DNA from 2 places in the Tindallia texcoconensis genome. Region 1 is predicted to be linked to the other one. Evidence: a T-box and tRNA genes for the amino acid it is inferred to sense, from the RefSeq annotation. Region 1 holds a T-box; the other holds one or more tRNA genes.
What was found. The T-box of region 1 lies ahead of pheS (phenylalanine--tRNA ligase subunit alpha). A T-box ahead of a tRNA ligase gene usually reads a tRNA of that ligase, here a tRNA-Phe.
Positions count from the first base shown of each region.

Region 2: it has a tRNA-Phe gene. The T-box ahead of pheS (phenylalanine--tRNA ligase subunit alpha) is inferred to sense a tRNA for this amino acid. The anticodon was not compared.

Region 1 is NZ_AP042431.1:572,464-576,872, reverse strand. It holds gene infC (translation initiation factor IF-3) at 1-499, shown strand, start outside; gene rpmI (50S ribosomal protein L35) at 528-716, shown strand; gene rplT (50S ribosomal protein L20) at 743-1,102, shown strand; gene ACZ47N_RS02755 (TrmH family RNA methyltransferase) at 1,279-2,097, shown strand; T-box leader at 2,111-2,328, shown strand; gene pheS (phenylalanine--tRNA ligase subunit alpha) at 2,388-3,407, shown strand; gene pheT (phenylalanine--tRNA ligase subunit beta) at 3,445-4,409, shown strand, end outside.
Region 2 is NZ_AP042431.1:2,489,308-2,493,716, reverse strand. It holds gene ACZ47N_RS11260 (argininosuccinate synthase) at 91-1,302, shown strand; gene ACZ47N_RS11255 (VanZ family protein) at 1,455-2,078, shown strand; tRNA gene ACZ47N_RS11250 (tRNA-Phe) at 2,125-2,200, opposite strand; tRNA gene ACZ47N_RS11245 (tRNA-Ser) at 2,214-2,303, opposite strand; tRNA gene ACZ47N_RS11240 (tRNA-Leu) at 2,335-2,417, opposite strand; tRNA gene ACZ47N_RS11235 (tRNA-Tyr) at 2,767-2,851, opposite strand; tRNA gene ACZ47N_RS11230 (tRNA-Thr) at 2,858-2,933, opposite strand; tRNA gene ACZ47N_RS11225 (tRNA-Asp) at 3,069-3,145, opposite strand; tRNA gene ACZ47N_RS11220 (tRNA-Val) at 3,150-3,225, opposite strand; tRNA gene ACZ47N_RS11215 (tRNA-Glu) at 3,310-3,384, opposite strand; tRNA gene ACZ47N_RS11210 (tRNA-Asn) at 3,386-3,460, opposite strand; rRNA gene rrf (5S ribosomal RNA) at 3,471-3,587, opposite strand; rRNA gene ACZ47N_RS11200 (23S ribosomal RNA) at 3,630-4,409, opposite strand, start outside.

The DNA of each region.
Region 1 (4,409 bases):
TCAAATCAATGAAGAAATCAGAGAGAAAGAAGTAAGGCTGATTGATTCAGAAGGCGAACAGATGGGAATTGTTTCAACGAAAGACGCGCAAATAATGGCGGATGAAAAAAATCTTGATCTTGTTAAAGTTGCGCCCCAAGCAAAACCGCCAGTATGTCGAATTATGGACTATGGTAAGTACAAATACGAGCAAGCCAAGAAGGAAAAAGAAGCTAAGAAAAATCAAAAAGTGATTAACGTAAAAGAAATTCGTCTTAGTCCGAACATCGAAGAACATGATATGCAGGTTAAAGCAAATCAAGCCATTAAGTTTATTAAAAACGGAGATAAAGTGAAAGTGACACTTCGTTTTAGAGGCCGTCAGTTAAGCAATATTGGATTAGGCCGCAAAGTTATGGATGAGTTCAAGGATATGATGGATGAATACGTAATTGTAGAAAAGTCAGCGAAAATGGAAGGTCGACAGCTGATTATGTTCCTTACGCCTAAAATTCAATAAGGAGCTTCACTAAAAGGAGGAAATTTTCATGCCAAAAATGAAAAGTCATCGTGGCGCTGCCAAGCGTTTCAAAAAAACAAAATCAGGGCTGCTTAAAAGAGCAAAGGCCTATAAGAGTCATATTTTGACGAAAAAGTCTGCTAAAAGAAAGCGAAAGCTTCGAAAGTCGGCTACTGTATTTAAAGGTGAATTGAAAAAAATCAGAGAAATGATTTAAGGATCTGTTGAAGGAGGAAATCAACCATGGCTAGAGTCAAAAAGGCGGTAAACGCCAAAAAGAAACATAAAAAAATACTTAAACTTGCAAAAGGGTATCGTGGTGCTCGCAGTAAGCTCTTTAAGACTGCTAACGCTACAGTGATTAAAGCCCTGAGTCATGCTTATAAAGGTAGAAAACTGAAAAAGCGTGATTTTAGAAAACTATGGATTACAAGAATAAATGCAGCAGCCCGTGTTAACGGCATGTCTTATTCCCGTTTCATGAATGGATTAAAGCAGGCGGGTGTAGAAATGAACAGAAAAATGTTATCAGAAATGGCAATTCATGATAAGGATGGTTTTGCCAAGTTGGTAGAATTATCTAAAGAAAAAATAAATGCATAATGTTGTTATCTTCAGTCTTAAAGAGCCGAAATAGTCGGCTCTTTTTTAGACTAAGGAAGTGGTGAAGGGGAGTTTGGATTCTGACGAATCCCCATTGGTTAAGGAATAAGTGTCATTGGTTGATGGATATTAGGAGACCTAGCAATAAGGAAAGATCATGTATAAGGAGGTTGGTGATGACGATAAAAATAGTAGAAAGCATCTCAAACCCTATTATAAAAAAGGCGCTTTCTCTACAACTCCGAAAAAACAGGAAAAAGCATCAACAATTTCTTTTAGAAGGAATAAGGGGAATACAAGACATGGTGTCTGAATCCCCTGGGATTGATGTAATTTTTTATGAAAAAAAAATCGAATCATTACAGAGTGGAGAAAACCTGCTCTATAGCAGCGAGAAAGCTGGCATAGAGCTAATACAGGTAACGGATTCTGTCATGAAAAAAATGACTGATACGGAGAACCCTCAAGGAGCTATAGCCATTGTTCATAAACCCGTATATGATTTAGAGGAAGTCATTAGAAAAAGTCAAAACATCCTTTTGTTAGATCGAATTCAAGATCCAGGAAATATGGGAACCTTGATCCGATCAGCAGAGGCGGCAGGATTTAATGCGGTGATGATGACAACAGGAAGCACGGATCCCTTTAGTGCTAAATGCATCCGTGCAGCAACGGGAGCCGTATTTCACTTACCGGTTTTTGAGCTACAAGATACTGAGAAAACATGGGAAAAACTGAGAGAATATCAGTATCAAATTATTGGAGCTGCATTGGAGAGAGGCGTAGTATATACCTCAATAACGTATAAATCCCCTATGGTATTGGTTATTGGCAATGAGGCAAAGGGAATACAACCGGAATTGTTAGAAATGATGGATGGCGCCGTTACCATTCCCATGAAGGGAAAAACTCAATCATTAAATGCCGCCATTGCAGGGAGTGTATTGATGTTTCATGTGGCTACTACTTGTCCTAGGGATAAATCCATGGTATAATCTTCCATAAGTTTATCCTGCGATGATTGAGAGAGTACATTGAAGGGTCATTAGGAAAGAGAATGGAAGCCGTGGCTGAAAGCCTCCATAGTGATTTCAATGGAAGTTCGCTCAGGAGCTCTAATGCTGAAGACAAGTAGGCATTGGCGGCAGACGCCGTTATCGTCATTGAGAGGCACAAGAAGATTTGTGCTAGTAGGGTGGTACCGCGGAATAGCTTTCGTCCCTTGGGGAAGAAGGCTTTTTTTGTTTTTGATTTTATTATAAACAGGGGAAGGGAGTATTGATCCATGGAAGAAAAATTGAAACAACTTCAAGAAGAAGCAGTGGAAATGCTGCAAAAGGTCAGGGAATCAAAGGAAGTAGAAGATATTCGGATAAAATACCTTGGTAAAAAAGGCGGACTTACACAGGTACTGAGAAATATGGGAAGTCTTCCAAAAGAAGAGAGACCACGGGTAGGGCAAGTAGCCAATGACGTGAGGGAACACTTGGAAAAAGCTATTAATGAAACAAGGGCAAGGATCCATGAAGAAGCACTGGGGATCAGGCTGATGAAAGAAAAGATTGACGTAACCATGCCAGGGAAAAGGCCATCCCAGGGTTCAAGACATCCCTTGACACAGGCGTTAGACGAACTAAAAGAAGTGTTTATAGGGATGGGTTTCACTGTAGTTGAAGGACCTGAAGTAGAAACCGTCAGCAATAATTTTGATATGCTGAATGCACCTCCCAATCATCCCTCTAGAGATTTTTCAGATACATTTTACATTGATGAAAATACCATTCTTCGAACACAGACGTCACCAGTGCAAGTTCGGGTGATGAAGCAAAATAAACCTCCCATTCGAGTGATTTCTCCGGGCAGATGTTTTCGGAATGACACTCCAGATGCAACCCACTCTCCAATGTTTAATCAATTAGAAGGGTTGGTAGTGGATGAAAAAAGCACCTTGGGAGACTTGAAAGGTAGTTTAGAAATTTTTGCGAAACATCTTTTTGGAGAGCATACACAAACCAAGTTTCGGCCACATTATTTTCCCTTTACAGAGCCAAGTGCTGAAGTAGATGTAACGTGTTTTAAATGTCAGGGAGCAGGATGTTCCATGTGTAAAGGCAGTGGTTGGATTGAAATGTTGGGATCTGGAATGGTTCACCCAAATGTGTTGAGGAATTGCGGAATTGATCCGGAAAAATATAGTGGATGGGCTTTTGGGATGGGAATTGATCGAATCGCTATGCAAAAATATGGCATTGATGACATACGCTTGCTTTATGAAAACGATCTACGCTTCTTAAGCCAGTTTTAGCATTGAAAACTATAGGACACTAAAGGAGGAAATACCCATGCTGGTACCAGTAAAATGGTTAAAGGAATATGTGGAGATAAGGATTAATACAGATGAATTAGCTGATAGAATGACTATGTCAGGATCCAAAGTGGAAGAGATTCGCCCTTGGGGGAGAGGTCTAGATAAAATAATGGTTGGCAGCATAGAAGAAATACAGCCTCATCCTAGGGCGGATAAATTAGTGGTGGCCCAAGTATCTACAGGCAAGAATAAGTTACAGATTGTTACGGGGGCGGAGAACATACAAGAAGGGGATAAGGTTCCAGTAGCATTGGAAGGAACAGAACTCCCTAATGGAATGATCATAGAAGAAAGTCATCTAAGAGGAGAATCATCACAGGGGATGATGTGTTCACCGGATGAGCTGGGAATTCCCAAGCATATGGTGCCGGAAGAATTTAAAGATGGGATATGGATTTTAGATGCTAAGGCAGAGACGGGCAAACCCTTTACGGAAGTACTTCCGCTAGTAGAAGACGTGATTGAATTTGAAATCACATCCAATAGGCCGGATTGTTTAAGTGTTTTGGGAATCGCTAGGGAAGTAGCTGCTACTTTGGATACGGTGCTAAATCCACCAATGGTACAGCTTAAGGAAGCTGGATTGGATTGGAGCGAGGATGGGGGTGTTACCATTGAAGATGAAGACGGATGTTATCGTTATATTGCAAGAAAAATTACAGATGTAAAGATCGAGCCATCGCCGCAATGGATGCAACAGCGGCTTATTCAGGCAGGTGTGCGTCCAATTAGCAATATAGTGGATATTACCAATTATGTTATGTTGGAAATAGGGCAGCCGCTGCATGCCTTTGATGCTGAAAAAATAACTGATCAACATATTTTTATCCGGAAGGCTAAAGAAGGGGAATTATTGACTACCCTTGATGGAGTTCAACGAAAATTAGCTTCTTATATGACGTTGATTGCTGATAAAGATAATGCCTTAGGAATAGCAGG
Region 2 (4,409 bases), 1.1 Mb from region 1:
AGTATTTTTAAAAATAGTGTTGCATATTTATTCAATTTGTTTTATAATTAATTCATACTAAAATAATCTATAACCTTTAGGAGGGTTTTTATGGCTAAAGAAAAAGCAGTTTTGGCGTATTCTGGCGGTTTAGATACTTCCGTCATTCTAAAATGGTTGCAAACACATTACAATTACGATGTTATCACCGTATGCATAGATGTAGGCCAGGAGGAAGATTTAAAATCTGTTGATAAAAAAGCCTTAGCTACAGGCGCTATAAAATCATATGTTGTCGATGTAGCGGAAGAATTTTTAACAGATTATGTGTATCCAACCTTGAAAGCTGGCGCTATGTATGAAGGCGAGTACTTGTTAGGTACTTCCTTTGCTCGACCGCTTATGGGTAAAATCTTGGTGGAAATTGCAGAAAAAGAAGGCGCTGTTGCAATTGCTCATGGTTGTACTGGCAAAGGAAATGATCAGGTTCGTTTTGAAACCACAGTGAAAGCATTGAATCCCCACTTAAAGATTATCGCCCCTTGGCGTGAATGGGAAATGAAATCACGTGAAGATTGTATTGATTTTGCAGAACAGCATGGTATCCCAATACCCGTAACCAAAAAAGACATTTATAGCCGCGATCAAAATATATGGCATCTTAGCCATGAAGGTGGAAATTTGGAAGAACCATGGAATGAGCATGAACAGGAGATTTATAAGATGACCACCCCTCCAGAGCAGGCTCCAGATCAGCCAACCTATGTTATCCTTGAATTTGAAAATGGGATTCCCATCAGTGTTGATGGAGAAAAACTTCCTCCGGTTGAATTACTCAAAAAATTAAACGCATTAGGTGGTAAAAACGGTATCGGAGTTATTGATATCATAGAAAATCGATTGGTCGGAATGAAATCTAGGGGTATTTATGAAACACCTGGTGGAACGCTCATGTATGAAGCACATAAAATACTTGAAAAACTAACACTAGACCGAATGACGCAAAGTTTCAAACGAACTTTAGCCGAACAATATGCTCAACTCGTTTACGATGGGCTATGGTTTACTCCTTTAAGAGAAGCAATGGACTCATTTGTTGATGTTACACAAAAATCTGTCACTGGTAAAGTTCGATTAAAATTATATAAAGGTAGTTGCACTAATGCAGGATCCTCCTCACCCTACTCTATGTATAGCGAAGAATTTGCAACCTTCGGAGAAGATGAGGTTTATAACCAGAAAGATGCTGAAGGCTTTATCAACCTCTTCGCTTTGCCGCTAACAATTCGTGCGATTATGAAAGAAAAAAGAAATAAGAAGTAAATAGCTGCTTATGACTCCCTTTAAAAATAACAGAAAAAACTCCGCCTTGTGCAGCGGAGTTTTTTCTGTTTAATGTGATATATGATATACTAAACTTAATTTAAGTGCTGAAAACACAGAATTCTTAAATAATTGAAAGAAGGTGATTTTCTATGCGGAAAACTGCTTGGATATCAGTATTAGGCATTATTGGATTTATCTATGTGGCCTCTTCAATCCCAGGCTTAAGGGTTCTTCCAATCCTTAGGTACATTACATCTATTTTTTCTGGTTTTGATTATTTCGTGGAAGGCTTATCTCTTTGGATTGCCCGTCAAATACCCTTAAACTTTGGTGAGTTAGCTTATATCGACACCGTTATACAGGATTTACTTGCTTACATGAGACAGAATCCTATTTTAATTGAGTTTTTCCTCCGTAAACTTGCTCATGTCATTGTATTTTTCTTTTTAACCATTGCGATTTTTTTCTTGCTTTATCAATATATTTCACGAGCAAGTATATGCCTCTTTTTATCTTTCATTGCTGGATTTGCGCTTGCTGTGCTCGATGAATACCGTCAGTCTTTCGTTCCAGATCGTGTCGCTAGCGCAGTAGATGTATTTGTCGATATGATTGGAGTCACTTTGGCCATTATCGTCATTATTTTTTCGCTTATTGTCACAAGCGGAGACCGATATCGTTATTTTAAGCATAAAGGAATGTTAAAAAAACAACGCCGCCATCAATTAAGTAGTGCGAGAAAATTTATGGGTACTTATAAAAAAATAGAATAACATAAAAAATCGACCCTTCGCAACCTCTGCAAAAAGCCGACCTTGTTGGTGCCCAGACGCGGAATCGAACCACGGACACGAGGATTTTCAGTCCTCTGCTCTACCGACTGAGCTATCTGGGCATATCATTTCATATGGCGGAAAGGGTGGGATTTGAACCCACGGCTCTCACAAGAGAGCGCTGGTTTTCGAGACCAGATCCTTAAGCCGCTCGGACACCTTTCCTAAACAAAGTGTCTATAAAACTAAAAAAAAATGGTGCGGGTGGAGGGACTTGAACCCCCACGGTCGCCCGCTAGATCCTAAGTCTAGTGCGTCTGCCAATTCCGCCACACCCGCATAGTCATTAGTTTTCCTTGTTGCTCTATTGCTGGTATCGGTATTAAATGGTTTTAACTAAGCGATTCACTCAGAATCTTAGATTCTGGTTCTCTGCTTATGCCAATTCCGCCACACCCGCATAGTCATTAGTTTATCTTGTTGCTCTATTGCTGGTATCGGTATTAAATGGTTTTAACTAAGCGATTCACTCAGAATCTTAGATTCTGGTTCTCTGCTTATGCCAATTCCGCCACACCCGCATAGTCATTAGTTTATCTTGTTGCTCTATTGCTGGTTATGTGTTTAAATCATCTTTATTACTCGCATTATTATATGTATTGATCTTCCTTAAAAATATGCATTAAAATGGTGGAGGGAGAAGGATTCGAACCTTCGAAGTCTGAGACAACAGAGTTACAGTCTGCCCCCTTTGGCCACTCGGGAACCCCTCCACTAAATGGAGCTGGTGATGGGACTCGAACCCGCAACCTGCTGATTACAAATCAGCTGCTCTGCCAATTGAGCTACACCAGCATGTTAAGTTATCATTCAAATACCATAGTACTTTGTTGTTGCTTTGCTCTATCTAACTAAGTGATTCACACCAAATTAAAATTTGGGTTCTCTACTTATGCCAATTGAGCTACAACAGCATGTTAAGTTATTAAATGGCGACCCGGAAGGGACTCGAACCCTCGACCTCCAGCGTGACAGGCTGGCATTCTAACCAACTGAACTACCGGGCCTAAATGGTGGGCGCAACAGGGCTCGAACCTGTGACCCCCTGCTTGTAAGGCAGGTGCTCTCCCAGCTGAGCTATGCGCCCTCTGCCAGATGTCAGTAACCTGTGTACCAGTTCGCCGGATTTAATAACCCCTGCTACACTGATTACTGATGTCTGACTTGTGTTTGGTGACCCCTAGGGGACTCGAACCCCTGATACCGCCGTGAAAGGGCGGTGTCTTAACCGCTTGACCAAGGGGCCTTGGCTCCAGAGAGAGGACTCGAACCTCCAACCTGTCGGTTAACAGCCGAATGCTCTACCATTGAGCTACTCTGGATCAGGGTAAGAAGACGCAGCGACCTACTCTCCCAGGAAGTCTCCTTCCAGGTACCATCAGCGCTGAAGGGCTTAACGGCTGTGTTCGAGATGGAAACAGGTGTTTCCCCTTCGCTATGGCCACGCCTTCTATTGTTCCCTCAAAACTACATGAAACGTTCTGCACAGGTTAGGTCAAGTCCTCGTACCATTAGTACCGGTCAGCTGCATGCATTGCTGCACTTCTACCTCCGGCCTATCAACCAGATCGTCTTTCTGGGGTCTTACCTCCTTACGGAGTGGGAAATCTCATCTTGAGGCGGGCTTCGTGCTTAGATGCCTTCAGCACTTATCCCTGCCATACGTAGCTACCCAGCGATGCTCTTGGCAGAACAACTGGTTCACCAGCGGTATGTCCATCCCGGTCCTCTCGTACTAAGGACAGATCCTCTCAAATTTCCAACGCCTGCGACGGATAGGGACCGAACTGTCTCACGACGTTCTGAACCCAGCTCGCGTACCACTTTAATGGGCGAACAGCCCAACCCTTGGGACCTACTTCAGCCCCAGGATGTGATGAGCCGACATCGAGGTGCCAAACCTCCCCGTCGATGTGGACTCTTGGGGGAGATAAGCCTGTTATCCCCGGGGTAGCTTTTATCCGTTGAGCGATGGCCCTTCCACGCGGTACCACCGGATCACTAAGTCCGACTTTCGTCCTTGCTCGACTTGTAGGTCTCGCATTCAAGCTCCCTTGTGCCTTTACACTCTACGCACGATTTCCGACCGTGCTGAGGGAACCTTTGAGCGCCTCCGTTACTCTTTAGGAGGCGACCGCCCCAGTCAAACTGCCCGCCTGACAGTGTCCCAGAACCGGGTTACGGTTCGTGGTTAGAATTCCAGTACGAAAAGAGTGGTATCCCAAAGGCGACTCCTCCGAAACTGGCGTTCCGGGTTCTTAGTCTCCCACC